One region of the Diaminobutyricimonas aerilata genome, then DNA from elsewhere that is predicted to be linked to it. Evidence: predicted binding sites of a transcription regulator. Region 1 holds the regulator's gene; each other region holds the start of a gene.
The links. Region 1 encodes HrcA, which represses chaperone genes, less so after heat shock. Its sites were predicted from a motif close to TTNGCACTCGNNNNNNNCGAGTGCNAA; they were not measured.
Positions count from the first base shown of each region.

Region 2: groES (co-chaperone GroES) is a predicted target of HrcA. The motif match lies at 5,609-5,635, and genes of this name have one in related genera.
Region 3: CLV46_RS13395 (Hsp20/alpha crystallin family protein) is a predicted target of HrcA. The motif match lies at 1,681-1,707, and genes of this name have one in related genera.

Region 1 covers NZ_PGFF01000001.1:1,626,569-1,636,164, forward strand. The annotation lists gene CLV46_RS07800 (TIGR01777 family oxidoreductase) at 1-791, shown strand, start outside; gene lepA (translation elongation factor 4) at 838-2,691, shown strand; gene CLV46_RS07810 (DUF1990 domain-containing protein) at 2,691-3,350, shown strand; gene CLV46_RS07815 (DUF1990 domain-containing protein) at 3,347-3,880, shown strand; gene hemW (radical SAM family heme chaperone HemW) at 3,880-5,097, shown strand; gene CLV46_RS07825 (DUF4870 domain-containing protein) at 5,163-5,543, opposite strand; gene hrcA (heat-inducible transcriptional repressor HrcA) at 5,744-6,766, shown strand; gene dnaJ (molecular chaperone DnaJ) at 6,807-7,916, shown strand; gene CLV46_RS07840 (16S rRNA (uracil(1498)-N(3))-methyltransferase) at 7,916-8,653, shown strand; gene CLV46_RS07845 (histidine triad nucleotide-binding protein) at 8,695-9,048, shown strand; gene CLV46_RS07850 (PhoH family protein) at 9,038-9,596, shown strand, end outside.
Region 2 covers NZ_PGFF01000001.1:2,843,680-2,853,275, reverse strand. The annotation lists gene tsaE (tRNA (adenosine(37)-N6)-threonylcarbamoyltransferase complex ATPase subunit type 1 TsaE) at 1-368, shown strand, start outside; gene tsaB (tRNA (adenosine(37)-N6)-threonylcarbamoyltransferase complex dimerization subunit type 1 TsaB) at 524-1,132, shown strand; gene rimI (ribosomal protein S18-alanine N-acetyltransferase) at 1,129-1,581, shown strand; gene tsaD (tRNA (adenosine(37)-N6)-threonylcarbamoyltransferase complex transferase subunit TsaD) at 1,578-2,627, shown strand; gene CLV46_RS13710 (hypothetical protein) at 2,754-3,146, shown strand; gene CLV46_RS13705 (DUF4190 domain-containing protein) at 3,208-3,783, shown strand; gene CLV46_RS13700 (HhH-GPD-type base excision DNA repair protein) at 3,788-4,360, shown strand; gene CLV46_RS13695 (class I SAM-dependent methyltransferase) at 4,394-5,569, opposite strand; gene groES (co-chaperone GroES) at 5,712-6,008, shown strand; gene rarD (EamA family transporter RarD) at 6,101-7,027, shown strand; gene CLV46_RS13680 (ABC transporter substrate-binding protein) at 7,256-8,542, shown strand; gene CLV46_RS13675 (ABC transporter ATP-binding protein) at 9,030-9,596, opposite strand, start outside.
Region 3 covers NZ_PGFF01000001.1:2,783,598-2,793,193, forward strand. The annotation lists gene CLV46_RS13390 (S8 family serine peptidase) at 1-1,455, opposite strand, end outside; gene CLV46_RS13395 (Hsp20/alpha crystallin family protein) at 1,759-2,187, shown strand; gene CLV46_RS13400 (malate dehydrogenase) at 2,246-3,211, opposite strand; gene CLV46_RS13405 (NADP-dependent isocitrate dehydrogenase) at 3,286-4,500, opposite strand; gene CLV46_RS13410 (GNAT family N-acetyltransferase) at 4,641-5,093, shown strand; gene CLV46_RS13415 (MGMT family protein) at 5,093-5,410, shown strand; gene CLV46_RS13420 (ABC transporter ATP-binding protein) at 5,450-7,255, opposite strand; gene CLV46_RS13425 (ABC transporter ATP-binding protein) at 7,252-9,027, opposite strand; gene purH (bifunctional phosphoribosylaminoimidazolecarboxamide formyltransferase/IMP cyclohydrolase) at 9,418-9,596, opposite strand, start outside.

The sequences.
Region 1 (9,596 bases):
ACGCCGACGTGCGCTGGGGCGATGCCGACCGCATCCGCGCCGCCGTCGACGGCGCCGATCTGCTGATCAACCTCGCGGGCCGCAGCGTCAACGCCCGCTACAACGAGCGCACGAAGGCCGACATCTTCAGCTCTCGACTGCTCACGACCGCGGAGCTCGGCCGCGCGGTCGAGCAGTCCGATGCTCCGCCGCCGGTGTGGATGAACGCGAGCACCGCGACCATCTACCGCCACGCCGACGACCGGCCGATGACCGAGAGCGGCGGGCAGATCGGCGAGGGCTTCTCGGTCAACGTCGCGACCGCGTGGGAACGCGAGTTCTTCGCCCACGAGCGACCCGAGACGCGACAGGTGGCGCTGCGCATGGCCATCGTGCTCGGCGACGGGTCCGCCCTCGCCCCGCTCGCCGGACTCACCCGGGTGGGATTCGGCGGCCCGCAGATCGGCGGACGCACCCGCGGGGGCCGCCAGATGTTCAGCTGGGTGCACCTCGCCGACGTTCTCGGCGCCGTCCGCTTCCTGCGCACCCACGAGCTCGAGGGGCCCGTCAACATCGCGGCACCCAACCCGGTGACGAACCGCGAGCTCATGGCGACGCTGCGCCGGGTGCTCGGCGTTCCGGTCGGCATCCCGCTCCTGCGCTGGATGCTCGAGGTGGGCGCCGTCGCGCTCCGCACGGAGACGGAGCTGCTGCTCAAGAGCCGCTGGGTGCTGCCCGAGCGGCTGCAGGCCGCGGGGTACGAGTTCGAGTACCCCGCGCTCGAGGCCGCGCTGCGCTCGATCCTGCGCTGACGCGGCCCGCGCGGACGCCCCGGGCGCGCATGGGAGAATGGCGGCGATGTCCCCACGTGCCTCCGCGGCCCTCGCCCCCGCCGCGACCGACCCCTCCGCGATCCGCAACTTCTGCATCATCGCGCACATCGACCACGGCAAGTCGACCCTCGCCGACCGGATGCTGCAGATCACCGGTGTGGTCTCCGACCGCGACATGCGGGCGCAGTACCTCGACCGGATGGACATCGAGCGTGAGCGCGGCATCACGATCAAGAGCCAGGCGGTGCGGATGCCGTGGCAGGTCGGGCAGAGCACCTTCGCCCTCAACATGATCGACACGCCGGGCCACGTCGACTTCACCTACGAGGTGTCCCGCAGCCTCGCCGCGTGCGAGGGCGCGATCCTGCTCGTCGATGCCGCGCAAGGCATCGAGGCCCAGACGCTCGCGAACCTCTACCTGGCCCTCGAGAACGACCTCGAGATCATCCCGGTGCTCAACAAGATCGACCTGCCGGCGGCCGACCCCGACAAGTACGCGCGCGAGCTCGCGCAGCTCATCGGCGGTGACCCGGCCGACGTGCTGCGGGTCTCGGGCAAGACCGGCATGGGCGTCGAGGAGCTGCTCGACCGCGTCGTCGAGCGCATCCCGTCTCCCGTCGGCGACGCCGACGCCCCCGCGCGGGCGATGATCTTCGACTCCGTCTACGACGCCTACCGTGGCGTCGTCACCTACGTGCGGATGGTCGACGGCAAGCTCAACCCGCGCGAGCGCATCCAGATGATGTCGACGCGCGCCACCCACGAGATCCTCGAGATCGGCGTCAGCTCACCGGAGCCGAGCCCCTCGAACGGACTCGGTGTGGGCGAGGTCGGCTACCTCATCACCGGCGTGAAGGACGTGCGCCAGTCGAAGGTCGGCGACACCGTGACGACCGCCGCCAAGCCGGCGACGGATGCGCTCGCGGGCTACACCGATCCGCTCCCCATGGTGTTCTCGGGCATCTACCCGATCGATGCGAGCGACTATCCCGACCTGCGCGAGGCGCTCGACAAGCTCAAGCTGTCGGATGCGGCACTGCAGTACGAGCCGGAGACCTCGGTCGCGCTCGGCTTCGGATTCCGCTGCGGGTTCCTCGGTCTGCTGCACCTCGAGATCGTCACGGAGCGCCTGCAGCGCGAGTTCGACCTCGACCTCATCACGACGGCGCCGAGCGTGCCGTACCAGGTGACCACCGAGGACAAGAAGACCGTCACGGTCACGAACCCGAGCGAGTACCCGACCGGGCGTATCGAGAAGGTGCTCGAACCGGTCGTGTCCGCCTCGGTGCTCGCGCCGAAGGAGTACGTCGGCGCGATCATGGAGCTCTGCCAGAGCCGCCGCGGCACGATGCGCAGCATGGACTACCTCGGCGAGGACCGCGTCGAGCTCAAGTACACGCTCCCGCTCGGTGAGATCGTCTTCGACTTCTTCGACCAGCTGAAGAGCCGCACGCAGGGCTACGCGAGCCTCGACTACGAGCCGGCGGGGGAGCAGGAGGCCGACCTCGTGAAGGTCGACATCCTGCTGCAGGGCGAGCAGGTCGACGCGTTCAGCGCGATCGTGCACAAGGACAAGGCCTACGCGTACGGCGTGCTCATGACCGGCCGGTTGCGCGAGCTCATCCCGCGCCAGCAGTTCGAGGTGCCCATCCAGGCCGCCATCGGGGCGCGGATCATCGCCCGCGAGTCGATCCGCGCAATGCGCAAGGACGTGCTCGCCAAGTGCTACGGCGGTGACATCACCCGTAAGCGCAAGCTGCTCGAGAAGCAGAAGGAGGGCAAGAAGCGCATGAAGATGGTCGGTCGCGTGGAGGTGCCCCAGGAGGCGTTCATCGCCGCGCTCTCGGGCGACACCGAGAAGAAGGACGGCAAGAAGTAGTGGCCGACCGGCAGGAGGCCTGGCGTCTGCCCGTCACGTACGGGGCCGTGGGCGGCACGCAGGCCGTCGACCTCATGACCTACCCGCCGAAGGGCTACCGGCCGTTCGAGCGCCGGGCCCGCATCGGTCACGGCGACGCCCGCTGGGAGTGGGCGCGCACCGAGCTGCTCAGCTGGGGCATCAAGCGCCGCAGCGGCTTCGAGGTCGAGCGCACGGATGCGCCCGGCGACGTGAGCGAGATCGGATACACCGGGGTCGGCTACGACGAGTCGGGCACGCCCGTGCAGGCCGCGAGCCTCGTCGCCGGCGACGAGATCGAGTACGCGCCCGACGGCACGGCGCTCGTAAAGCCGGGCGACACGGCCGTGCTCGTGGCCAGGGTCGGTCCGTTCCGCGTGCACGAACCCGTGCGCGTGGTCTACCGCATCGACGAGCCCCAGCGCAGCGGATTCGCCTACGGCACGCTGCCCGGGCATCCGCTCAGCGGCGAGGAGTCGTTCATCATCGACCGCACCGAGGACGGGTCGGTCTGGCTCACCATCCGTTCACTGAGCCGCCCCGCGGGCTTCGGATGGAAGCTCATCGGACCGCTCCTGCGCGTGGCGCATCGCCGCTACCTCGCGCGCTACATGGTCGCCCTCACCGGACCGACGGAGTGACCACTGGATTCACCTACGCCGAGGTCGGAGCGACCGACACCCGCGACAGGGCGCCGTTCCCGCCCGCCGGGTTCCGCGCGCTCGAGCGGGAGGCGGTCGTGGGTCGCGGTCGCGGCGCCTTCGAGCGGTCCGCATCGGCGGTGCGGCACTGGGAGGTGCAGCGGCGCAGCGGAATGCGGGTCGACCGTGACGGCGAGGGCGAGGTGCGCGCGGGGGAGAGCGTGACGCTGCGGATCCCGTTCGGGCCGTTCCGGGTCAGTGCGCCGGCACGGGTCGTCTACGTGGTCGACGAGCCCCGCACCGCGGGATTCGCGTACGGCACCCTCGCCGGGCATCCCGAGATCGGCGAAGAGGCCTTCATGGTGCACTGGGACGCCGACGACCGCGTCGTGTTCCGAGTGCGGGCGTTCTGGAGGGCGTCGGGCCAGTGGCGGCTCGTGCTCCCGGCCGTGCGGCTCGCGCAGCTCGTGTACACCCGCCGCTACCTCCGGGTCCTCTCGGGCGCGTCCACGACGGGGAGCGTCGACTGATGCCGAGCGCGCTCCCGATCGCCGATCCGGCGCCCGCCGACGGACTGCTGCCCGCGACGGCAGCGGAGGGGGCGGACACGCGCGCCTTCGGCGTGTACCTGCACGTGCCCTTCTGCCGGGTGCGCTGCGGGTACTGCGACTTCAACACCTACACCGCGGACGAGCTGCGGGGCGTCTCCCGCACCGACTTCGCCTCTCACGCCCTCGCGGAGATCGACCTCGCGCGCGGCGTGCTCGCCGACCTGCCCGCCCGACCGGCGTCGACCGTCTTCTTCGGTGGCGGCACCCCCACGATGCTCCCCGCATCCGATCTCGCTCGCATGCTCGACGCGGTGCGCCGCACGTGGGGACTCGCCGCCGACGCGGAGGTGACGACGGAGGCGAATCCCGACACCGTCGATGCCGCATACCTGCGGGAGCTCCGCGCCGCGGGGTTCACCCGCGTCTCGTTCGGCATGCAGTCCGCCGCGCCGCACGTGCTCGCGACCCTCGAGCGCACGCACGACCCCGAACGGGTGCCGCTCGTCGTCGCGTGGGCGCGCGACGCCGGCCTCGACGTGAGCCTCGACCTCATCTACGGCACGCCCGGCGAGAGCATCGACGACTGGCGCGCCTCGCTCGAGCACGTGATCGCGCAGCGGCCCGATCACGTCTCCGCCTACGCGCTCATCGTCGAGCCGGGCACGAAACTCGCCCGGCAGATCCGGCGTCACGAGGTCGAGACGCCCGACGACGAACTGCAGGCGGACATGTACGAGCTGGCGGAGCGGATGCTCGGCGACGCCGGATACGGCTGGTACGAGGTCAGCAACTGGGCCGCCGGCGTCGAACACCGGTCGCGGCACAACCTCTCCTACTGGACCGGTCAGGACTGGTGGGGCGTCGGTCCGGGCGCGCACAGTCACGTCGGCGGCGTGCGCTGGTGGAACGTGAAGCATCCGGCCGCGTACGCCGACCGCGTTCTGGCGGGCGCGTCACCGGCCGCCGGGCGGGAGACCCTCGACGACGCCACGCGCGGTGTCGAGCGGGTGCTGCTCGAGTCGCGCCTCGCCGACGGACTCGCCATCGACGCGATCCCCGCCGCAGGGCGCGCGACGATCGCCGAGCTCATCGCCGACGGGCTCATCGAGGGCGCGGCGGCGCTGCGCGGCCGGATCGTGCTCACCCTCGCCGGTCGCCTGCTCGCCGACGCGGTGGTGCGACGGCTCACCGCCTGACGCGGTTCCGCCCGGGAACGAGAACGGGGACCGGGTCGCCCCGGTCCCCGTCGTCGTGCGGAGTGCTACTTGATGAAGCGGATCGCGACCGGGTAGCGGTAGCTGCCGCCGGCGTTCACTCGGGTGTAGCCGATGATCGAGAAGGTGACCACGGCGGCCCAGAGCAGCACGAAGAGCAGCGGCGCGAGGAAGCCGAACAGACCGAAGGTGACGAAGGTGAGGATCGTCGTCACGATCGAGAGGGCGAAGGCGACGATCACGACGGTGATCTGGAAGTTCAGGGCCTCCTTGCCCTCCTGGTTGGTGTAACCGCCACGCTCGCGGAAGACCAGCCAGATGATGAGGGAGGGGAGGATGCCGAGGATCCCGAGGAGGTGGGCGAGTCCGGCCCACTGCTTGTCTTCGGCCGGGGTGAGCGGGGCCGCGGGCTGGGCGGTGTTGGTCATCGTCGGGGTGCCTTTCGGGGATTCAGATCGTCGGCTCGCCGCGCCATGACATGGCAGCCTGAAGGCGAGCTGTGACTCAAGGTAGCGGTCCGGCGCGGATCCCTGCAATGGCGCGCTGGTCGACCGCATCCCCCGTTCTGCCCGGTCGAGCGGTAGAATTGGCAGTCAGACCTGTCGAGTGCCAGGAAGGAGCGGTGGCCATGGCATCGGAACGCAGTCTCGAAGTGCTGCGGGTCATCGTGCAGGATTACGTCGCCTCGCGGGAACCCGTCGGATCGAAGTCCATCGTCGAGCGGCATTCCTTCGGTGTGTCGGCCGCGACCATCCGCAACGACATGGCCCTTCTCGAGGAGGAGGAGCTCATCGCCGCTCCGCACACCTCGTCCGGCCGGGTCCCCACCGACAAGGGCTACCGCGTCTTCGTCGACCAGCTCGCCGACATGCGCCCTCTGAGCGCCGCGCAACGGCAGGCGATCGAGACCTTCCTCGGTCAACCCGACGACGTCGACGAGGTGCTCGCGCGCACGGTGCGCCTGCTCTCGCAGCTCACCAACCAGGTCGCGCTCGTGCAGTACCCGAGTTTCACGCGCGCCTCCGTGCGCCATGTGGAACTGGTCCCGTTGAGCGACACGCGGCTCATGACCGTGCTCATCACCGACCGCGGCCAGGTCGACCAGCGCATCGTCGACGCCGGCGAAGCGGTCGACGAGGCGTTCGTGGGCGAGCTGCGCGCGAAACTCAACGGCGCTCTCGCGGGCCGGTCGCTGAGTGAGGCGTCGACGGCGCTCCCGCGGATCGCCGAGCGGTTCGTGCCCGAACGCGCGGCGCTGGTGGAGCGGATCGGCGAGAGCCTGCTCTCGCAGGTGGACGCGAACCGCCGCGACAAGCTCGTCATGGCCGGTGCCGCGAACCTCGCCCGCACCGAGGCCGACTTCGGGGGCAGCATCTATCCCGTTCTCGAGGCCATCGAGGAGCAGGTCACCCTGCTCAAGCTCTTCGGCGAGATGGAGGTCGACGGGTCCGGCGTCTCGGCCAGCATCGGCCGCGAGAACGCCGACTTCGGTCTCGCCGACACCTCCGTGCTTGCGAGCGGCTACGCTCCAGCGGGCGACGGGGTCGCGAAGCTCGGTGTGCTCGGCCCCACCCGCATGGACTACTCCAACAACATGGCGGCGGTGCGGGCGGTCGCCCGTTACCTCTCCAAGCTCATCGACGGCGACTAGCCGATCGGGCGTTCCCCGCCCACGACGGAAGAATCAGGATTTGGCTGACCATTACGAGGTACTCGGCGTCGAACGCAACGCGACGCCGGAGGAGATCAAGAAGGCGTACCGCCGGCTCGCTCGGGAACTGCATCCCGATGTGAATCCCGGGGCGGACGCCGCCGAGCGGTTCAAGCTCGTCACCCACGCCTACGACGTTCTGAGCGATCCGCAGCAGCGTCAGCAGTACGACCTCGGCGGTTCCGGCGGCTTCGGAGGTGGGGGAGGCGCCAACTTCGGCGGCTTCGGCGACATCTTCGAGACGTTCTTCGGTGCCGGGGCGACGCGCCAGGGCCCGCGTTCGCGTCGCGAGCGGGGTCAGGACGCCCTCGTGCGGGTCGAGATCGAACTGGAAGAGGTCATCTTCGGCACGCACCGCGACGTCGAGGTCAACACCGCCGTGCTGTGCGAGACCTGCAACGGTTCGTGCGCGGCCCCGGGAACCAGCCCGGTCACGTGCGACATCTGCCACGGTACCGGTCAGATCCAGCGCGCCGTGCGCTCGCTGCTCGGCAACGTGATGACGTCGAGCCCGTGCGGCACCTGCCGCGGCTACGGCACCGTCATCCCGAACCCGTGCCCGACGTGCGCGGGTCAGGGTCGCGTGCGCGCCACCCGCAACATCCCCGTCGACATCCCCGCGGGAGTCGACACGGGCCTCCGCCTGCAGCTGCCCGGTCAGGGCGAGGTCGGTCCCGCCGGCGGCCCCAACGGCGACCTCTACCTCGAGGTCAAGGTGCGCCACCACGACACCTTCAGCCGCAACGGCGACGACCTGCTCGCGACGCTCGAGGTGCAGATGACGGATGCCGTGCTCGGCACCCGCACGACACTGCACGCGCTCGACGGCGACATCGACGTGGAGCTCAAGCCCGGAACGCAGAGCGCCGAGATCCTCACGATCAAGGACCGCGGCATCACCCGCCTGCGCGGCGGTGGCCGTGGCGACCTGAAGATCGGCGTGCACGTGGTCACCCCGACGAAGCTCAACCACAAGGAGCAGGAACTGCTGCGCAAGTTCGCGGCGTCGCGCAAGAACCAGCCGCCGCGACTCGCCCACTTCCAGCAGGGACTCTTCGCCAAGCTGCGCGACCGCTTCGTCGGCGGCTGATGAGCACGCTGTTCCTCAATCCCGAGCTCGAGCCCGCTGCCGCGGTCGTCGGCGCGCGCGTCGGCGTGCGCGGCGACGAGGCGCGCCACGCGGTCACGGTGAACCGCATCCGCCCGGGCGAGACGGTCTCGATCGGTGACGGCGAAGGACTCGTCGTCACCGGGGCGGTCGTCTCGGCGGCACCGGACGAGCTCGTCATCGAGGTGGCCGAGGTGCGCACCGAACCGTGGCCATCGCCCGAGCTGTGGCTCGTGCAGGCCCTCGCCAAGGGCGATCGCGACGAGCTCGCGGTGCAGGCGGCGACCGAACTCGGCGTGACCGGCGTCGTGCCGTGGGCCGCGGACCGCTCCGTGTCGCGCTGGGAGGGCGCGAAGGTCGCCAAGGGCGAGGCCCGATGGCGCACCATCACGCGCGAGGCGAGCAAGCAGTCGCTGCGCGGCTGGCTTCCGCAGGTCGCGCCACTCGCGCGCACCTCCGACCTGGTCCGCCTCGCCGGGGAGACCCGGATGCTGCTTCTCGACCCGACCGCCCACACCGCACTCACCGCGATAGATCCGGCGGGTGCGGCGCGAGTGCACCTCGTCGTCGGGCCCGAGGGCGGCTTCGCGCCGGCCGAGCTCGAGCGGCTCTCCGGCGCCGGCGCCGAGCGGGTGCACCTCGGCGCGGGCATCCTGCGCACCTCCACCGCGGGGCCCGCCGCCCTCGCGGTGCTGAACGCACGCCTGGGACGTTGGTAGCAGGGGGAATAGCGACGCCCGCTCGTCGTTAAGATCGATGCATGACTGACGCCGAGCGTTCGATCTTCACGCGCATCGCCGACCGGGAGATCCCGGCCGACATCGTGCACGAGACCGACAGCCTCATCGCGTTCCGGGACATCGCTCCGCAGGCGCCCGTGCACCTGCTGATCGTGCCGAAGACGGAACGGTACGCGAACGTCGTCGAGCTCGCCGAAGGCGACCCCGCACTGCTGGCCGACATCGTGAGCACCGCCGGCCGGCTCGCGCACGAGCACACCGGCGGGCAGTTCCGCCTCGTCTTCAACACCGGCGCCGAAGCCGGACAGACCGTGTTCCACGTGCACGCCCACCTGCTGGGCGGGCGACTAGAGGAAGGCACACTTGCCCACTAGCGACACCGGCTCCACCGGCGTACCGATCGAGCGCGCCGAACTGCACGTCGACGGCGTCGCGATGGTGCGACTGCTCGGCCCGCAGGACCGCCTGCTCACCACCCTCGAACGGCAGTACCCCGCCGTCGCCGTGCTCGTCCGCGGCAACCAGATCTTCCTCGACGGCCCCTCCGACCAGGTGAAGGCCGCCCGAACGCTCGTAGAGGAGCTCATCCAGATGGTCCGCAACGGCACCGACCTCGGTCCGGCCGACATCGCCTCGTCGGCCCGCATCATCGAGAGCGGCGCCGGCAGCCCGGCGGAGGTGCTCAGCCAGGCGATCCTCACCAGCCGGGGCAAGAGCATCCGGCCGAAGACCCTCGGTCAGAAGAACTACGTCGACGCGATCGATCACAACACGATCGTCTTCGGGATCGGCCCCGCCGGTACCGGTAAGACCTACCTCGCGATGGCGAAGGCCGTGCAGGCCCTGCAGCGCAAGGAGGTCGAGCGGATCATCCTCAGCCGGCCGGCGATCGAGGCGGGGGAGCGGCTCGGGTTCCTGCCCG
Region 2 (9,596 bases), 1.2 Mb from region 1:
CCGCCCTCGGCGTGCGCGGCACGGTGACGAGCCCCACCTTCGTGCTCGCCCGCACCCATCCGCGCACTTCCGGCGCCCCGCTCGTGCACGTCGACGCCTACCGGCTCGGCGATGCGACGGAACTCGACGACCTCGACCTCGACTACCCCGGCTCGATCGTGGTGGTCGAGTGGGGCGCGGGCCTGCTCGACGGCGTCGCCGAATCATGGCTCGAGGTCGACATCGACCGCGGGCACGGCGACGTCGCGGCCGACCCCGAATCGGACGAAGCGACCCCGCGGCGCGTGCGTATCACCGGCCACGGCCCCCGCTGGACCGACCTGAGTTGGGTCGCCCCGCCACCGGAGCCGCACCCGCTGGTCGAGTAGGGCGCTCTGGCGCCCGTATCGAGACCTCCCTGCCGCAACCCTGAGTCGGGACATCGGCGTCAGCGGTCTCGATACGGCGGGCTTCGCCGCGCCTACTCGACCAGCGGGGCGAGCACGGGCGTACCCCCGCGGCGGGAGCGCTTAGGCTGGTCGCCGTGCTGCTGGCGATCGACACCTCTTCGGGGACGAGCGTCGCCGTGGTCGACCGCGACGCCGGCGTGCTCGCCGAGCACACCGAGGCGGACACCCGCCGCCACGCCGAGGTCGTCGGGCTGCTGATCGAGCGGAGCCTCGCGGATGCGGGGGTCACCGCGTCGGACCTCTCCGGTGTCGCCGTCGGGATGGGTCCCGGCCCCTTCACCGGCCTGCGGGTCGGCATCGCCGCCGCGCGAACCTTCGCGTTCGGCACCGGACGCCCGCTCGTGCCCGTCGTGAGCCACGACGCCCTCGCCTTCGCGCACGCCGACGCGGTCGCGATCATCACCGACGCGCGTCGCCGCGAGGTGTACTGGTCCGAATACGACGCGCCCGACGAGCTCGGCCTGCCCCGGCGCATCCGCGGACCGGAGATCGCGCGACCCGACGAGCTCGAGACGGCACTGCCGCGTCTCGAGCACGCCCCCGTCTCCGCCGGCGCGCTCGGCATGCTCGCCGAACGCCTCTATGCCGCCGGGCGACCATTCGCCGACGACCGTGCCCTGTACCTCCGCTCTCCCGACGTGACCATGTCGGCGAGCAACCGCGGCGCGCGGAGGGTGTCGTGACCCGGCTGCGCCCCGCGACGATCGATGACCTCGACGCGATCATGGCGCTCGAGACGGCGACGTTCGACGACGACGCCTGGTCAGCCGACACCATGAGATCCGAGCTCACCGGCGAGCACGGGCACTACCTCGTGGCCGTCGACGACGCGGATGCGGTGATCGGCTACGCCGGACTGCTCGCCCCGCGCGGCACCGGCGACGGCGACATCCAGACGATCGCGGTCGCCCCGCATGTGCGGCGGCAGGGCCTCGGGCGCGAACTGTTCGCCGCACTCCTCGCCGAGGCCCGCGAACGCGGCGTCGAGCGGGTGTTCCTCGAGGTGCGGGCCGACAACCCGAACGCCCAGGCGCTCTACGAGTCGTTCGGCTTCGAACGCATCGCCGTGCGCCCCCGCTACTACCGCGGCGGCATCGATGCGGTCATCATGCGCGGGGAGCCCACGCGATGAGCGGCCCCCTCGTGCTCGGCATCGAGACGAGCTGCGACGAGACCGGCATCGGGATCGTGCGCGGCCGCGAGCTGCTCGCCAACGTCATCGCCTCGTCGATGGACGAGCACGCGCGCTACGGGGGAGTCGTGCCCGAGGTCGCCGCGCGGGCGCACCTCGAGGCGCTCGAACCGACGCTGCGCGAGGCGCTCGACACCGCAGGCGTCACCCTGGACGAACTCGACGGCATCGCGGTGACGAGCGGACCCGGACTCTCCGGGGCGCTCATGGTCGGCATCGGCGCCGCGAAGGGACTCGCCCTCGCGACCGGCAAGCCGCTCTACGCGGTCAATCACCTCGTCGGCCACGTCGGCGCCGACGTGTTGCGCGCCGACGGCAGCGAACTCGAACTGCCGACGATCGCGCTGCTCGTCTCCGGCGGACACACCTCACTCCTGCACGTGCGGGACCTGCTCTCCGACGTCGAACTGCTCGGCGAGACGATCGACGACGCGGCTGGGGAGGCCTTCGACAAGGTCGCCCGCCTGCTCGGGCTCGGATACCCGGGCGGCCCGCGCATCGACGAGGCCGCGGCATCCGGCGACCCCGCCGCCATCCGCTTCCCCCGCGGCCTCACCCAGCCGAAGGACCTCGAACGCCACCGCTACGACTTCTCGTTCTCGGGACTCAAGACCGCGGTGGCCCGCTGGGTGGAGCAACGCCAGGACGCCGGCGAGCACGTGCCGGTGGCGGATGTGGCGGCGAGTTTCCGGGAGTCGGTCGCCGACGTGCTCACGGCGAAGGCGATCGCCGCGTGCGTCGACCGGGGTGTGCCTCGCCTGCTGCTCGGCGGCGGCGTGGCGGCGAACGCCCGCATCCGGGGGCTCGCCCAGGAGCGGGCGGATGCGGCCGGAGTGGAACTGCGGGTGCCGCCGTTGTCGCTCTGCACCGACAACGGGGCGATGATCGCCGCGGTCGGCGCTGGGCTCATCGCCGCGGGGCGCGCGCCGTCCGGGCTCGGCTTCGGGGCCGATTCGACCCTGCCGGTCACGACCGTCCAGATGTGACTTCTGCGGGTTCGCGGGCCTTTGGGCTCTTCCCGGCGCGCCGTCCAGCGCGTTGACACTGTTCTCCCGTGCTGCCACTATGGGGGCGCCCAGTGAGGACATTTCGTCCCAGAAGGAGACCCCTCAATGACCAACGTGCCTCCGCCGCCGCCCCCTGACGTGCCCCCGCCCTCGGGCGCCACGCCGCCGCCGGCCGCGCACCAGCCCTCCCCCTACTCCGCCCCCGCCGGCACGCCCGGTGGTGGCGTCAAGCAGGGCCTGTCGCTCACCTCGTTCATCATCGGTGTCGGCTCGCTCGTGATCCTGTCGTGGATCCCGTTCCTGGGTCTCCTCGCCTCGGCCGCGGCCGTCGTGCTCGCCTTCATGGCGAAGTCGCGCGAGCCCAACGCGCCGAAGTGGATGTGGATCGTCGGCATGATCACCGGTTTCGTGGGCGTGGCCATCGGCCTCATCTACGCGATCGCGTTCATCATCGGCATCGCCGCGCTGGCCAGCCTCTCGCAGGTCCCGACCTACTGAGCGCAACCATCACGCACTGTGGGCTCGCTTCGGCGGGCCCACAGTCGTCTCGGGAGACCACATGAGCGACAACACCACCCCCGCATCCGAGCAGCCGTCCGCGGCGACCGCGCCGCCGACCGGCGAGCCCGCGGTCGCCGCACAGGAACCCACCGTGCCCGTGCCGCCGCCGTACTCGCCCCCGGTGCAGCAGTACGCGGCACCCGTGCAGGAGTACCCGGCGCAGCAGCAGTACCCGGTGCAGCCGCACGACCCGCAGCAGCAGTACGCCCAGCCCTACGGCCAGCAGCCCTACGGACAGCCCTACGCGCAGCAGCCGTACCCGGCCGCCTACGCCGGACCGCCCAAGGGAATGAGCATCACCGCCCTCGTGCTCGGACTCTCCGGCTTCTTCGTCTCGTGGTTCACCCTCGGCATCCCGTCGATCCTCGCCGTCGTCTTCGGCCACCTCGCCCTCAAGCGCGAGCCCGCCGGTCGCGGCATGGCGTTGACCGGCCTCATCACCGGCTACGCGGCGATCGGCATCTTCGTCATCTTCCTCGTGCTCGCGACCATGTTCGCGTTCCTGCCCTTCGCGTTCCTCATCCCGGCCCTCGGCGTCGCCGCGACCGAGGGTGTCGCCGCGCTCGGCTCCTGACACCATGTCGCACGAGCTGCACATCACCGGCGACCCGGAGGCCGACGAGCTGCTGTCGACCGATCCGCTCGCCCTCCTGATCGGGATGCTGCTGGATCAGCAGGTCGCGATGGAGACCGCCTTCGCCGGTCCGGCGAAGATCAGGCAGCGCCTCGGTGCGTTCGACGCGCAGGTCATCGCGCGCACCGACGCGGACGAGTTCGTCGAGCTGTGCCGCACCCCGCCGTCGGTGCACCGCTATCCCGGTTCGATGGCCGGGCGCATCCAGGCGCTGTGCGCTGCGCTCGTCGAGGAGTGGGACGGCGACGCCGCGGCGCTGTGGACCCGCGACGATCCCGACGGCGCGACCGTCCTCAAGCGACTGAAGGCGCTGCCCGGCTTCGGTGAGCAGAAGGCGAAGATCTTCCTCGCCCTGCTCGGCAAGCGCTACGGCTTCACCGGCGCCGGCTGGCGCGAGGCGGCCGGAAACTACGGCGACGAGGGGTCGTACCGCTCCGTCGCCGACATCGTCGACCCCGAGTCGCTCGCGAAGGTGCGCGAGACGAAGCGCGCCGCGAAGGCCGCCGCCAAGCGCTGATCGTCCGGCCACGGAGCCGCCGGCGGCATCCACTCACACCCGTTCGGTCAGGAGCGCCACACGGCGCCCGCCGACGCGGGTGAGCACGAGCGTCGCCGACTCGGGACCCTTCGGAGCGAGCCGTTTGCGGAACTGCGCCGGGTCGATGTCGACGCCGCGCTTCTTGATCTCGACGGTGCCGATGCGGCGGGCGGCGAGCTCGCGGCGCAGGGCGCGCTCGTCGAGCGGCAGTTCGGCCAGGATGCGGAACGAACGCGCGAACGGGGACTCCGCGGGTGCGTCGCCGGTCAGGTAGGCGATCTGCGGATGCACCGTCGTCGCGCCGAGCGAACGGGCGAGGTCGCCGATGAGGCGCGCGCGGATGACGGAGCCGTCCGGTTCGTGGAGATAGGTGCCGAGCGGACCGGGATCGACGTCCTCGGCGTCGGCCGCGGCGGTGAGCTCGGCCGATCCGTGGTCGCCGATGACGAGGGCGGCGCGACGAACGCCCGGGCGGGCGAGCGCGCCGGTCCAGACGACGACCTCGACGACCTCGCGGTCGACCGACACCCACTGCGTCTCGGCATCGGCCGGCAGCAGGTCCCGGTCGATGCCCGGGCCGAGCTTGACGCCGATCGGCCGGTGTTCGGCGAGCCCGAACGCGAAGTCGAGCGACGGCGACCAGTCGGCGGGGTCGTCGAGCCGGCGGGAGGCATCGCGCCGGGCCGGGTCGAGCCACACCGCGCCGACGCCGTCGAGGGCGGCCTCCTCGGCGGTGCCCTGTTCGACGCGAGCGTTGCCCCACGGGGCGAGATTGAAGCTCGCGATCGCGGCCGTCACCTCGTCGCGTTCGACCGCGGTCACATCGAGCCCCAGGGCGGCGATGGCGAGCGCGTCGGCGCCGATCCCGCACCCGAGGTCGGCCACCCAGCGCACGCCCGCGCCCTGGAACCGGCCGGCGTGCACGGCCGCGACGCTGAGCCGCGTGGCCTGCTCGAGCCCGGCCTCGGTGAACAGCATCCGGTCGGCGAACTCGCCGAACTTGGCGCGAGCCCGACGCCGCAACCGTGCCTGGGTGAGCACGGCGGCGACGAGCCCGGGGGAGTGCCCCTGCGCGCGCAGGCCCGCGACCATGCGCAGCACGTCGCCCTGCGAGTCGTAGGGCGGCAGGTCGTCGAGCAGGCGCAGCCCCTCGGGGGTGAGCAGGTGTCTCAGCTCGGCGACATCCATCCCGCCATCCTCCCATCGGCGCTCGCCGCCCGGGTGCGATTGGCACTCGGATTGACCGAGTGCTAGCCCACCCCTACACTTGATCTGGCACTCCCGAAGGGAGTGTGCCAACCCCGGATTTCTCAGAAAGAAGAGGTCAACCGTGTCGGTGTCCATCAAGCCGCTCGAGGATCGCATCGTCATTCGTCAGGTCGAGGCCGAGCAGACCACTGCGTCGGGCCTGGTCATCCCTGACACCGCGAAGGAGAAGCCGCAGGAGGGCGAAGTCGTCGCCGTCGGCCCCGGCCGCATCGACGACAACGGCAACCGTGTCCCGCTCGACGTCGCCGTCGGCGACCGCGTGCTCTACTCGAAGTACGGCGGAACCGAGGTCAAGTTCGGTGCCGACGAGTTCCTCGTGCTCTCGGCTCGCGACGTGCTGGCGGTCGTCGTCCGCTGATCCCGGCCGAAACCGCCAAGGCCTCGATGGCTTCCCGCCATCGGGGCCTTCGCCGTTCCGGGGGCCATCATCCGCAGGTCTAGGCTGAATCGGTGAGTTCGACGCCCCCTCCCCAGAAGCAGGGCACCGGCCTCCTCTTCGCGGTCGGGGCCTACGGGTTGTGGGGCATCCTCCCCGTCTTCTTCCTCGCGCTCATGCCGGCGTCACCGGTCGAGATCGTCGCGGCGCGCATCCTGCTCTCACTCGTCTTCTGCTTCGTGCTCATCGCGATCACCCGCAGCGGCCTCGCCTTCGCGGCCACCCTGCGCGATCGCCGCTCGATGCTGCTGCTCGCCCTCGCCGGCGTGCTCATCCTCACCAACTGGCTCACCTACGTGTTCGCCGCGACGACGGGCCACGTCGTCGAGGCGGCGCTCGGCTACTTCCTCAACCCGATCGTCACCGTGCTGCTGGGCGTCTTCCTGCTGCGCGAGCGGCTGCGTCCCCTGCAGTGGACCGCGATCGGCCTGAGTGCGGTGGCGGCCCTCGTGCTCGCCATCGGCTACGGCAGCGTGCCCTGGATCGCGCTCATCCTCGCCTTCTCGTTCGGCATCTACGGCCTGGTCAAGAAGCAGGTCGGCCCCCGCGTCGACGCCATCACCGGGCTCACGATCGAGACGATGTGGCTCAGTCCGCTCGCGCTCGCGGCTCTCATCGTCATCGGCGTGACGACCGGTCTCACCACCGGCACGGTGTCGGCCTGGCACACGGCCCTCATGCTCAGCGCCGGCGTCGTGACCGCCGTGCCGCTGCTGTTCTTCGCCGCAGCCGCGCGACGCCTGAAACTCACCGTGCTCGGGTTGTCCCAGTACCTCGCTCCGCTGCTGCAGTTCCTGTTCGGCGTGATCGCGCTGCACGAGGACATGCCCTTCGAACGCTGGGTCGGCTTCGGGCTCGTGTGGGTGGCGCTGCTCATCCTCACCATCGACATGTTCACCGCCGGTCGCGGCCCGCGGCGGAGTGCCCTCGAACCGGCCTGAGCCTCTCTCGCACGGAATCCGGCGCGGCACGGGATCCGGAGCGGCGACGACGGATTCCGGCAGGATTCGCGCGGAACGCGTCCGAAAATCACGGAAGGTAACGATTGGCACCGTGTTACGCGGCTGTAACACGCTCGTATTGAGAATGGCAGGTACGCCCAATACCTTTAGGCAATCGCGCGCGGACTCCGCGGGCGATAGATCTGTAATCACAACTTGAGGAGCACGATGAGCGCATTCACCGGAGGATCCCCCTCCGCACGCTCGAAGTTCGTCTCTCGCGGTGCGAAGTTCGCGGCACTCGGTGCCGGACTTCTGCTGCTCGCCTCGTGTGCGAGCACTCCCCCCCAGGAGAGCGCAGAGCCGTCGGCAGACATCCCGGAAGGTGACGGCACCTTCGCGGTCGGCACGATCCTGCCCGCAACGGGCAACCTGGCCTACCTCGGCCCGCCCGAGGTCGCCGGCGTCAAGCTCGCCATCGCCGACCTGGAGGCGGCCGGCTTCGAGTTCGACATCACCCTGACCGAGCGCGACTCGGGCGACACGACCACCGACATCGCGACCCAGTCGGCGGGTGAGCTCGTCGACGCCGGTGTCGACATCGCCGTGGGTGCCGCGTCGTCCGGTGTGTCGTTCACGTTCATCGACCAGATGATCGACGGCGGGGTCGTGCAGATCTCGCCGGCGAACACGTCGCCGGACTTCACCGACTACGACGACGAGGACTACTACTGGCGCACCGCCCCGTCCGACGTGCTGCAGGGCCGCGTGCTCGGCAACCTGATGGTCGGTGACGGCGCCGAGAACGTCGGCATCATCTACATCAACGACCCGTACGGCATCGGCCTGGAGGAGAACGCCAAGCAGGCGATCGAATCCGCCGGTGGCGAGGTGTCCGCATCCGTGCCCTACAACCCGGGTGACACGGTGTTCTCGACCCAGGTCGACGAACTCCTCGCCGAGGACCCCGACGCGATCGCCGTGATCGCGTTCGAGGAGACGGCGTCGATCATCCCCGAGCTCGTGAACACGCAGGGCTTCCCGAGCGACAAGGTCTACTTCGTCGACGGCAACCTCTCGAACACGTACGAGTTCCAGCCGGGCACCCTCGAGGGCGCGAAGGGAACCCTTCCGGGCAACTTCGCCTCGGAGGACTTCCAGGCGCGACTGCTCGAGATCGACCCCGCGCTCGAGGACTTCAGCTACGCGGCTGAGTCCTACGACGCGGTCGTCGTCGCGGCGCTCGCCGCCGCGCAGGCCGGCAACGACCACGCGGACGCCATCAAGGCGAACATGCAGTCGGTCTCGGCCGAGGGCGAGAAGTGCGAGACGGTCGCCGACTGCCTCGCCCTGATCGGCGACGGTGAGGACGTCGACTACGACGGTGCCTCCGGCCCGATCGAGTTCGACGAGAACGGTGACCCGACCGAGGCGTACATCGGCATCTACCAGTACGGTGCCGACAACAAGTACGCCCCGCTCAACGCGGAGTTCGGCAGCCTGAACGAGGAGTGATCCACCTCGCACGTGTCGCGCTCGCGTGACACGTCGACACGGAGGGGCCCGGCGGCGACGCCGGGCCCCTTCGGCGTTCCCGGCGCGGCCGGGCCCCTGAGGCGTTGCCGGGCCACTGAGGCGTTGCCGGGCCTCTGAGGCGACTTGCGGCCGCTGCGGCGACTTGCGGCCGCTGCGGCGTGCCCGGCGACGCCCGGTCTGTCGGTGCACGTGGTGCGCCGGAAACGTCGTTACCCGCCGGCGTGGGGCCGTTGCGCTACAGCCTCGTGTCCGCGCGCCAGGAGTTTCCGGCGCGGCGCCGCGGAACTGTAGCGCGACGCCGCCGGGCCGGATCCGTCGCCCCGATCGGGCGGCGGATGCCGACGGCCGGGGCGGGCACCGCGGGGACGGGAACGGCCCGTCTTCCGGGAAGACGGGCCCGCCCGAGGGACGGGAACGGCCCCGCCTCCTCGGGGAGACGGGGCCGTGACCCGGATGCGGTGGGCCGCTACGCGGTGAACCCGGATGCGGTGGGCGGCTCGGCGGTCGCGGGGCCCTTGCGCTTGGCGTCCTCGTCGGCGGCGAGGGTGCCGAGGTAGAGCTCGGTGACACGCGGATCGTTGAGCAGCTCGCGGCCGGTGCCGGTGTACGCGTCCTTGCCCTGGTCGAGCACGTAGGCCCGGTGGCAGATCTGCAGGCAGCGGCGCGCGTTCTGTTCCACCATGATGACCGTGACGCCCGCGCGGTTGATCTCCGCCACGCGCAGGAACGTCTCGTCCTGACGCACGGGGGAGAGGCCGGCCGACGGCTCGTCGAGCAGCAACACCGATGGGTCCATCATGAGCGCGCGGCTCATCGCCACCATCTGACGCTCACCGCCCGAAAGCGAACCGGCGCGCTGGCGGCGCCGCTTCTCGAGTTCCGGAAAGAGCGTCGTGACGAACTCGAACCGCTCGGCGAACTTCTTCGGCGACTGGAAGATGCCCATCTCGAGGTTCTCCTCGATGCTGAGGCTCGGGAACACGTTGTTGTTCTGCGGCACCATGCCGACGCCCTTGGCGACGAGCTTGTCGGC
Region 3 (9,596 bases), 1.2 Mb from region 1:
CTCGCACAGCACGATCTTGCCCTCGGTGAGGGCCGGGTCGAGCGTGCCGGGGAGGCACAGTCGCGCGTCCACCGCACCGGCCACCGCGACCGAGGTCGCGGTCACGAGCGGTCCGCTGAGCGGCTCGGCACCTTCCGTGCGGTCGACCGTGATCGACAGACCGGCGTACTTCTCACCGTTGCCGAGGGTGGCCGTGGCCTCGTAGCTCGGGATCGTCGTCGCGGCGACCGTCGTGATCCACGGCGACGCGTTGTCGAGGGTCGAGGCACCCGGGCCGTCGTTGCCGGCCGACGCCGCCACGAAGATGCCCGCCGCGGCCGCGCCGAGGAACGCCTCGTCCGTGGCGGAGATGGTGGTCTGCGCCGCGCCGCCGCCGATCGAGAAGTTCAGCACGTCGACGCCGTCTTCGACCGCCTGGTTGATGGCGGCGAGCATGTCGGAGGTGGTGCAGCCGTCGTCGGCGGTGTCGGCCGGATCGGGGCCCGACCAGCACACCTTGTACGCCGCGATCTTGGCGGCCGGGGCGACACCGGTGATCGTGTCGTATTCGACTCCGCCCACGGTGGCCGGCACGTCGATGTTGCCGACCGCGGTGGATCCGGTGTGCGAGCCGTGCCCGTCGCCGTCGCGCGGGGAGACGTATTCGCCCTGCTCGACGCTGCCGAGGTTGGATTCGCCGAAGCCCTGCAGGAAGTAGCGGGCGCCCACGATCTTGGTGGAGCAGTCGTCGACGGTGAACTGCACGCCGGTCTGGCAGGCACCGGTGAAGGTGTCGCCATCGCCCTTGGTGTAGGTGATCGTCTCACCGTCGCGGTACGGCGCGTCGCCCGGCTCGGTGCCCAGCGGATCCCCCGCGAACGACGGGTTCTCGGGCGCGATGCCGGTGTCGAGCACGCCGACGACGACGCCCTCACCGGCGGTCTCGACGCCGCCCGTCTCGGCCCAGACGCCCTCGGGCCCCTCGAGACCGAGGAACTCGGTCGAGGGCACGGCCTCGGTGACGTGGAGCATCTCGTCCGGGGCGACCGCGGCGACGTTCTTGTCGGCCGCGAGGCGCGCCGCCTGCTCGGCGGTGAGATCGGCGCTGAAGCCGTTGAGCGCGAGCGTGTAGGAGTAGTCGATGTCGGCGCCGACGGCGGCGGCGACCTGCTCCTGCTTCTCGGTCAGGTACCCGGCGTAGTCCGTGACGGGGGCGCGGCGCGCATTGAGCTGCTCCCCCTCCTCGGGCTTGGTGGCGCCGAAGCCGCGCACGCCGCCTTCATAGGTGGCGACGGCGTCGTCGACGAGCGTCACGATGTAGCGACCGGGTTCGAACGCGGTCTGTCCGCGCCCGCCGATGGAGGCGGGCGTGGGGGCCGCCACGGCGGGGGCCGCGACGAGCGCCGACGCGACCACCGCACCGCCCGCGAGGGCGGAGACGAGCAGCCGCGATGGGGCGCGGAGGGATCGACTCACAAGCAATTCCTTACTCGAGACAGAAACAAGAGAGGTGGTGCTGTCGAGCAGTCGGGTCTGCGCGTGAGCACAAAAGTATCTGTCAGATCCCCCCGAACGGGGGTAGACCGCCACAGCCGCACGATCGTTGCGCGAGGCCGATCCCCACGCAACGGATATCGGCGCGCTTGCAACATCCACGCTCGAGATCTTCCCGGCGTTCGCCCAGGGCGAAGGGAATGGAACTTAGCACTCTCGGGTTGAGAGTGCTAACATTTCCGTAGTTGAGTCACAGGGACTCAACCTGGAACCAAGGAGTACATCATGACCGTGTTCTTCGACCCGTTCCGCGAACTCGACCGCATGACCTCGCGGCTGCTCGACTCCCGTCAGGGTCCGCGGCTCATGCCGATGGATCTTTATCGGGACGGCGATCACTACATCCTCAACGCCGACCTCCCCGGCGTCGACCCGGGGTCGATCGACGTCGACGTCGACGGCCAGCTGCTGACGATCCGCGCCGAGCGCACGCCGCGCAGCCAGGAGGGTGTGCAGTGGCTCAGCCGTGAGCGCGCCTTCGGCAGCTTCCTGCGCCAGTTCACCCTCGGCGACGGGCTCGCCGCCGACGGCATCACCGCGAACTACGACAACGGTGTGCTGAGCGTCATGATCCCGGTGAGCGAGAAGGCGAAGCCGCGCAAGATCGCGGTCAACGCGAGCTCGACGCCGGCTCAGGCCGAGGTCACCGCGTAACGCGACCCGCACAGAAGGGCCCGGATGCTCGCATCCGGGCCCTTCTCGTCGTCCGGCTTCAGGGGATGAGGCCGAGGGAGCGCACCGCATCGCGCTCCTCGAGCAGCTCGGCCACCGAGGCGTCGATGCGTGACCGAGCGAACGCGTCGATCTCGAGACCGTCGACGATGCGCCATCCGGTGCCGTCCGAGGTGACCGGGAACGAGCTGACGATGCCCTCCGGCACGCCGTACGCGCCGTCGGAGATCACACCGGCACTCGTCCAGTCGTGCGGAGAGGTGCCCTGCACCCAGTCGCGCACGTGATCGATCGCGGCGTTCGCGGCACTCGCCGCGCTCGAGGCGCCCCGGGCCTCGATGATCGCGGCTCCCCGGCGTGCGACCGTCGGGATGAAGTCGTCCTCGACCCAGGAGCTGTCGACCGCGACGGGCTCACCGGAGATGCGCGCGTGCGCGAGGTCGGGGAACTGCGTCGTCGAGTGATTGCCCCAGATGGTGACGCGTGACACGTCGCCGACACGGGCGCCCGTGCGCGCGGCGAGCTGGGCGACCGCGCGGTTGTGGTCGAGCCGCGTCATCGCGCTGAACCGGTCCGCGGGCACGTCGGGGGCGTGCGAGGCGGCGATGAGCGCGTTCGTGTTGGCCGGGTTACCGACCACGAGCACACGCACGTCGTCGGCGGCCCGGGCGTTGATGGCCGCGCCCTGCGGGGCGAAGATGGCGCCGTTGGCCTCGAGCAGGTCGCTGCGTTCCATCCCCGGGCCACGCGGCCGGGCCCCGACGAGCAACGCGATCTGCGCACCGTCGAAGGCGGTCCCGGCGTCGTCGAACACGTCGACGGACTCGAGCAGCGGGAACGCGCAGTCGACGAGTTCCATCGCGGTGCCCTCGGCGGCACCGACCGCGGCGGGCACCTCGAGCAGGCGCAACCGCACTGGTTCATCGCCGAGCATGGCACCCGACGCGATGCGGAACAGCAGGGCGTAGCCGATCTGTCCGGCGGCGCCCGTCACCGTGATTCTCATGCCCGGCATGATATTCGCCCCGCACGCGAAAGGGCCCGGATGCAGCGCATCCGGGCCCTCCGTCGCTGTCGGGATCAGCCGAGGCGCGACTTGAGGTTCTCGTCGAGGGTGGAGAGGAACTCCTCGGTCGTCTGCCACTCCTGCTCGGGGCCGACCAGCAGCGCGAGGTCCTTCGTCATCTTGCCGGACTCGACGGTCTTGATGACGACGTCTTCGAGCTCGGTGCTGAAGCCGATGAGCTCCGAGTTGCCGTCGAGCTTGCCGCGGTGCGCGAGGCCGCGCGTCCAGGCGTAGATCGAGGCGATCGGGTTCGTCGAGGTCCGCTTGCCGGCCTGGTGCTGACGGTAGTGGCGGGTGACGGTGCCGTGCGCGGCCTCCGCCTCCACGGTGCGACCGTCCGGGGTGGTGAGCACGCTCGTCATGAGGCCGAGCGAGCCGAAGCCCTGCGCGACCGTGTCGGACTGCACGTCGCCGTCGTAGTTCTTGGCGGCCCACACGTAGCCGCCCTCCCACTTGAGGCTCGCCGCGACCATGTCGTCGATGAGACGGTGCTCGTAGGTGAGCCCGGCCGCGTCGAACTGCTGCTTGAACTCGGCCTCGAAGACCTCCTGGAAGAGGTCCTTGAAGCGGCCGTCGTAGGCCTTGAGGATGGTGTTCTTCGTCGAGAGGTACACCGGGTAGTTGCGGGCGAGTCCGTAGTTGAGCGACGCGCGGGCGAAGTCGCGGATCGAGTCGTCGAGGTTGTACATCGCGAGCGCGACGCCGCCGCCGGGCGCCTGGAACACCTCGTGCTCGATCGGCTCGGAGCCGTCCTCGGGCACGAAGCTCACGGTGAGGGTGCCGGGGCGGTCGAACACGAAATCGGTCGCGCGGTACTGGTCGCCGAACGCGTGACGGCCGACGATGATCGGCTTGGTCCAGCCGGGCACGAGGCGCGGCACGTTCGAGATGATGATCGGCTCGCGGAAGATGACGCCGCCGAGGATGTTGCGGATCGTGCCGTTGGGGCTGCGCCACATCTTCTTGAGGCCGAACTCCTCGACACGCGCCTCATCGGGGGTGATGGTGGCGCACTTCACGCCGACGCCGTGCTTCTGGATGGCGTGGGCGGAGTCGATGGTGACCTGGTCGTCGGTCGCGTCGCGGTTCTCGATGCCGAGGTCGTAGTACTCGAGGTTCACGTCGAGGTAGGGGTGGATGAGGGAGTCCTTGATGCGCTGCCAGATGATGCGCGTCATCTCGTCGCCGTCGAGTTCGACGACGGTTCCCTCGACCTTGATCTTCGCCACAGTGTTCCTTCCTACGCGAGTCGGCCCGTGCGGCGTCGACTCGGGCGGTGCGCCGCCGCCGACAGCATAGTCGCTGCGCCTAACTATCTCGACGTCGAGATATCTGTTGCACAGCATCCTCGACCGGTTAGCCTCAGTGCATGGGCGAGTTGCGACTGGAAGAACTGTCGGCGCGCACGATCGTGGCCGCGAACAGCCTGACTCTGCGTCCGGGGCAGGAGCAGTTCGTCACGCCGGTGTCGTACTCGATCGCGGACGCGTACATCAACCCGGCCACGACGTGGCCCCGAGTCGTGCTCGACGATGACGAGGTGGTGGGGTTCATCCGCGGCAACTTCGACCCGGAGTCCGACCAGGAGGAGTTCCGCAGCTGCGTCTGGCGCATCAACGTCGCCGCAGACGCGCAGGGTCGCGGTGTCGGCCGGTTCGCGGTCGAAGGCCTCGCCGACGAGGCGCGCCGGCGCGGTTTCGAGCGGCTGACCGCCATCTGGGAGCCCGGCGAGGAGGGACCGGAGCGGTTCTTCACCAACCTCGGCTTCGAGGTCATCGGCGAGACGCAGTACGGCGAGAAGATCGGCGCCCTGCACCTCTGATGGAGCGGCGACCGCTCGCGGACGACTTCGTCTCCCGCGTGCTCGAGGTGGTCCACGGCATCCCGGAGGGCCGCGTGATGTCGTACGGCGACGTCGCCGCGGCGATCGGTTCGCGCGCGGCCCGCGGCGTCGGGCAGGTCATGGCGTATTACGGGTCGGATGCGCCGTGGTGGCGCGTCGTGCGGGCGAGCGGTCACCCCGCGGTCGATCACGAGTCCCGCGCGCTCGAGTACTACCGTGCGGAGGGCACACCACTGCTGTGGTCGGCGTCGGGCGTCTTCCGCGTCGACCTCCGCCGCGCTCGTCACACGCCGTGACGGACGCCGGGCCGCGGTCTCCCCCGGCCCGGCGACGCGTCAGACGAGCGAGTCCTTCCACGCGGCGTGCAGCTGGGCGAACTTGCCCTCGCCCGCGATGAGCTGCTCGGGCGTGCCGTCCTCGATGATCCGCCCGTGCTCCATGACGAGCACCCGGTCGGCGATCGCGACGGTCGACAACCGGTGCGCGATGATCACCGCGGTGCGATCCGAGAGCAGGGTCTGCAACCCCTCCTGCACGAGACGCTCGCTCGGGATGTCGAGCGACGCCGTCGCCTCGTCGAGGATGAGCACCTGCGGGTCGGCGAGGAACGCGCGCGCGAACGAGAGCAGCTGACGCTGCCCCGCCGAGACCCGACCGCCGCGCTTGTTGACGTCGGTGTCGTAGCCCTGCGGCAGCGACATGACGAACTCGTGCGCTCCGACCGCCTTCGCGGCCGCCTCGATCTCCTCGCGGGTCGCATCCGGCTTGCCGAGGGCGATGTTGTCGGCCACGGTGCCCGAGAACAGGTACGCCTCCTGCGTGACCATGACGATCGCGCGGCGCAGGTCCTTCGGATGCAGGCGCCGCAGGTCGACGCCGTCGAGCGACACCGTGCCCTCGGTCGGATCGTAGAAGCGCGAGATGAGTTTCGCGAGCGTCGACTTGCCCGCCCCGGTCGTGCCGACGAGGGCGATCACCTGACCCGCCGGGATGTCGAGGTCGAAGTGCGGCAGCACGACCTGGTCCGCCTTGTACGCGAACTTCACCCCGTCGAAGCGCACGTTGCCGCGTGCCTGCCACAGGTCGATCGGGCGGGTCGGGTCGGGCACCGTCGGACGCTCCTCGAGCACGCCGGAGATCTTCTCGAGCGCCGCCGCCGCCGACTGGTAGCCGTTGTAGAACATGGCCATCTCCTGCGCCGGTCCGTAGAACGATCGCGTGTACAGCAGCGCCGCGAGCAGCACGCCGACCGCGAGGTCGCCCGAGGCGACCCGCAGGCCGCCGACGAGCAGCACCGAGGCGAGCGCCACGTTGCCGATGAGCACGAGGCCCGGGTCGAACGTGCCGAAGATGCGGAACACCTTCGCGTTCACGTCGCGGTAGTCCTCGACGAGGTCGCCGAACTCCTTCTCGTTGCGCTTCTCCTTGCGGAACGCCTTGACGGCGCGGATGCCCGTCATGGTCTCGACGAAGTGCACGATGAGGCGCGCCGACGCGACGCGGGTCTGCCGGAACAGCTGCTGCGACTTGACCTGGAACCAGCGCGAGAGGATCGCCAGCGGCACGAGCGAGGCGAGCAGCACGAGACCGCTCACCCAGTCGAGCAGGAACATCGCCCCGGCGATGAACAGCATGTAGAGCGCACCCTGCACGAGCTGGTTGATGCCCGAGTTGAGCAGTTCCTTGATCGAGTCGAGGTCGCTCGTCTGGCGCGCGATGATGCGGCCCGACGTGTAGCTCTCGTGGAACTCCAGACTCAGCTTCTGCGTCTGCTGGAACACCCGCTTGCGCAGGTCGATGAGCATCGCCTGGCTGATGCGCGCCGTGAGGATCGTGTACCACGCGATGAGCGCGGCACCACCGAGCCCGGCGAGCAGGTACGCGACCACGGCGAGCGACACGGGGAACCAGTCCTGCTTCAGCAGGGCCGGGATTCCGCGGTCGATGCCGAACGCGATGAACGCCGGTCCGGCGACCTGCAGCGCCGTGCTCACGATCACCACGGCGACCGTGAGCGCGACGGTGCGGCGCACCGGGTGCAGCAGGCTGCCCAGCAGCTTCAGTGAGCGCTGGCGGATCTGCTTCGACTCCGCGCGATCCAGGTCGTCGCGCTCTTCTCCGTCTACTCCGAGCATGCTCATGCGCGCACCCCCATCCGTTCCTTCTCTTCGTCTTCGAGGCTCGAGATCACGAACCGGTAGTGCTCACTCGTGGCCAGCAGCTCGGTGTGCGTGCCGACCGCCGAGATGACGCCGTCCTGCATGAGCGCCACGCGATCCGCGAGCTGCACCGTCGAGGGGCGGTGCGCCACGATGAGCGCCGTCGTCTTGGCGAGCACGCGCCGCAGCGCCGCCTCGACGAGGGCCTCGGTGTCGACGTCGAGCGCCGACAGCGGGTCGTCGAGCACGAGCACCGCGGGCTGCGCCGCGACGGCCCGGGCGAGCGCGAGGCGCTGCCGCTGGCCGCCGGAGAGACTGAGCCCCTCCTCGCCGACCTTGGTGTCGAGACCCTGCGGCAGCGCGTACACGAAGCCGGCCTGCGCGATCTCGAGCGCTTCGGCGAGGTCCTCCTCGCTCGCGTCCGGGCGGCCGAGGAGCACGTTGTCGCGCACGGTCGCCGAGAACAGCGTCGCGTCTTCGAACGCCATCGCGAGGTGCGTGCGCAGCTCCTCACGCGTGAGGTCGCGGATGTCGACGCCGTCGATCGTGATGCGTCCGCCGGTCACCTCGTACAGCCGCGTGGTGAGGGCCGTCAGGGTCGTCTTTCCGCATCCGGTCAGTCCGACGAGCGCCATCGTCTCACCCGGCTCGATGGCGAGGTTCACCCCGTCGATGAGGTCGGCGTACTGCTTCGGCGAGTCCTGATAGCGGAAGTGCACGTCTTCGAACACGAGGCGGCCGCGCACCTCCTCGACCGAGCGCGGGTGCTCCGGATCGGTGATGGTGTTGGTCTCGTCCATCACTTCGAAGAAGCGGTCGACCGCCGTGCGGGCGTCGAACGTCATCGACAGCAGGAAGCCGATCGACTCGACCGGCCAGCGCAGCACCGTCGCGGTGGCGAAGAAGGCGAGCAGCTCGCCGACGGTGAGGTCGCCGTTGACGGCGAGCAGCGCGCCGCCGAGCAGCGACAGGGCGAAGGTCACGTCGGGGACGAGCAGCAGCCACCACCAGATGCCGGCGATGGCGCGCGCCTTCTCCATCTCGGTGTCGCGCAGCCCCTCCGCCTGGTCGGCGAAGTTCTTGAGGGCGTGGCCGCCGCGGCCGAACGCCTTGAGCACACGGATGCCGTGCACCGACTCCTCGACCGCGGTGGCGAGGTCGCCGGCCTGGTCCTGGCTGCGGCGGGCGACCGTCGAGTACTTCTGCTCGAACAGGTAGCCGTACACCCACAGCGGGATCGAGCAGACCATGAAGAGCACGCCGAGCTGCCAGCTGATCGAGACGAGGAACACGAAGCCGATGACGATCGTCATCACGTTCACCGAGAGCAGCACGATGCCGAACGACAGCCAGCGGCGGATCAGGTTGAGGTCGCTCACCACGCGCGAGAGCAGCTGACCGCTCGGCCAGCGGTCGTGGAAGGCCACCGGCAGCTGCTGCAGGTGGTTGTAGAAGTCGTTGCGCATGCGCGCCTCGACCATCGTGTTCGGCACGAGCACGAACCAGCGGCGCAGTGCGATCATGGCCGCCTCGATGATGCCGAGGGCGAGCACGACGCCGACCGCGGGCCACACGGCCGAGGCGATGCCCTCGCTGAGCGGACCGTCGACGAGGCCGCGGAGCACCTGCGGGATGAGCAGCGCGACGACGGCGCCGATGAGCGCGGCGAACGTGCCGAGCACGATGCGTGGCATCGCCGGCTTCACGTAGGGGTAGATGCGCAGGATGGCGCGCGTAGTGGACAGGGTGGACATGGTCTCGGTCTTCGCCGAAGGCGCAGGCATGGATGTTCCCGGGAAACAGGGTCGACGGTGGACGTCGACCGGGATGTTCGGTGTGCGGTGTGCCCGGCGTTCGGATCGCCGGGTGGGAGGGCGGTGTCGGCGGGGCCGGTCAGTCCCGCGGACGGACCGGGAGGGTCGTGCCGCGAGTGACGGCGACCACGGCTCCCGCGATTCGGGTGTCGGTGGGCTTGGTCGTCATGGCATCCTCCGTCGTTCCGCGTCGCTCGATCGCCGCCGGGCGGGGCCCGCGCAGCCTTTCACCCTAGACCCGTCGACGACGGCGGATCAAGGGTGACGGGAGAACTGCTCACTACGGATGCGCGATCCGTCCCGATCCGAGAAGGGGGAGGCCCCCTCGACTCAGTGGAAGAAGTGCCGCTCGCCGGTGAAGTACATCGTGGCACCGGCGGCCTTCGCCGCGGCGATGACCTCTTCGTCGCGCACCGAGCCGCCGGGCTGGACGATCGCCCGCACGCCGGCATCGAGCAGGATCTCCGCACCGTCGGCGAAGGGGAAGAACGCGTCGCTCGCCGCGACGC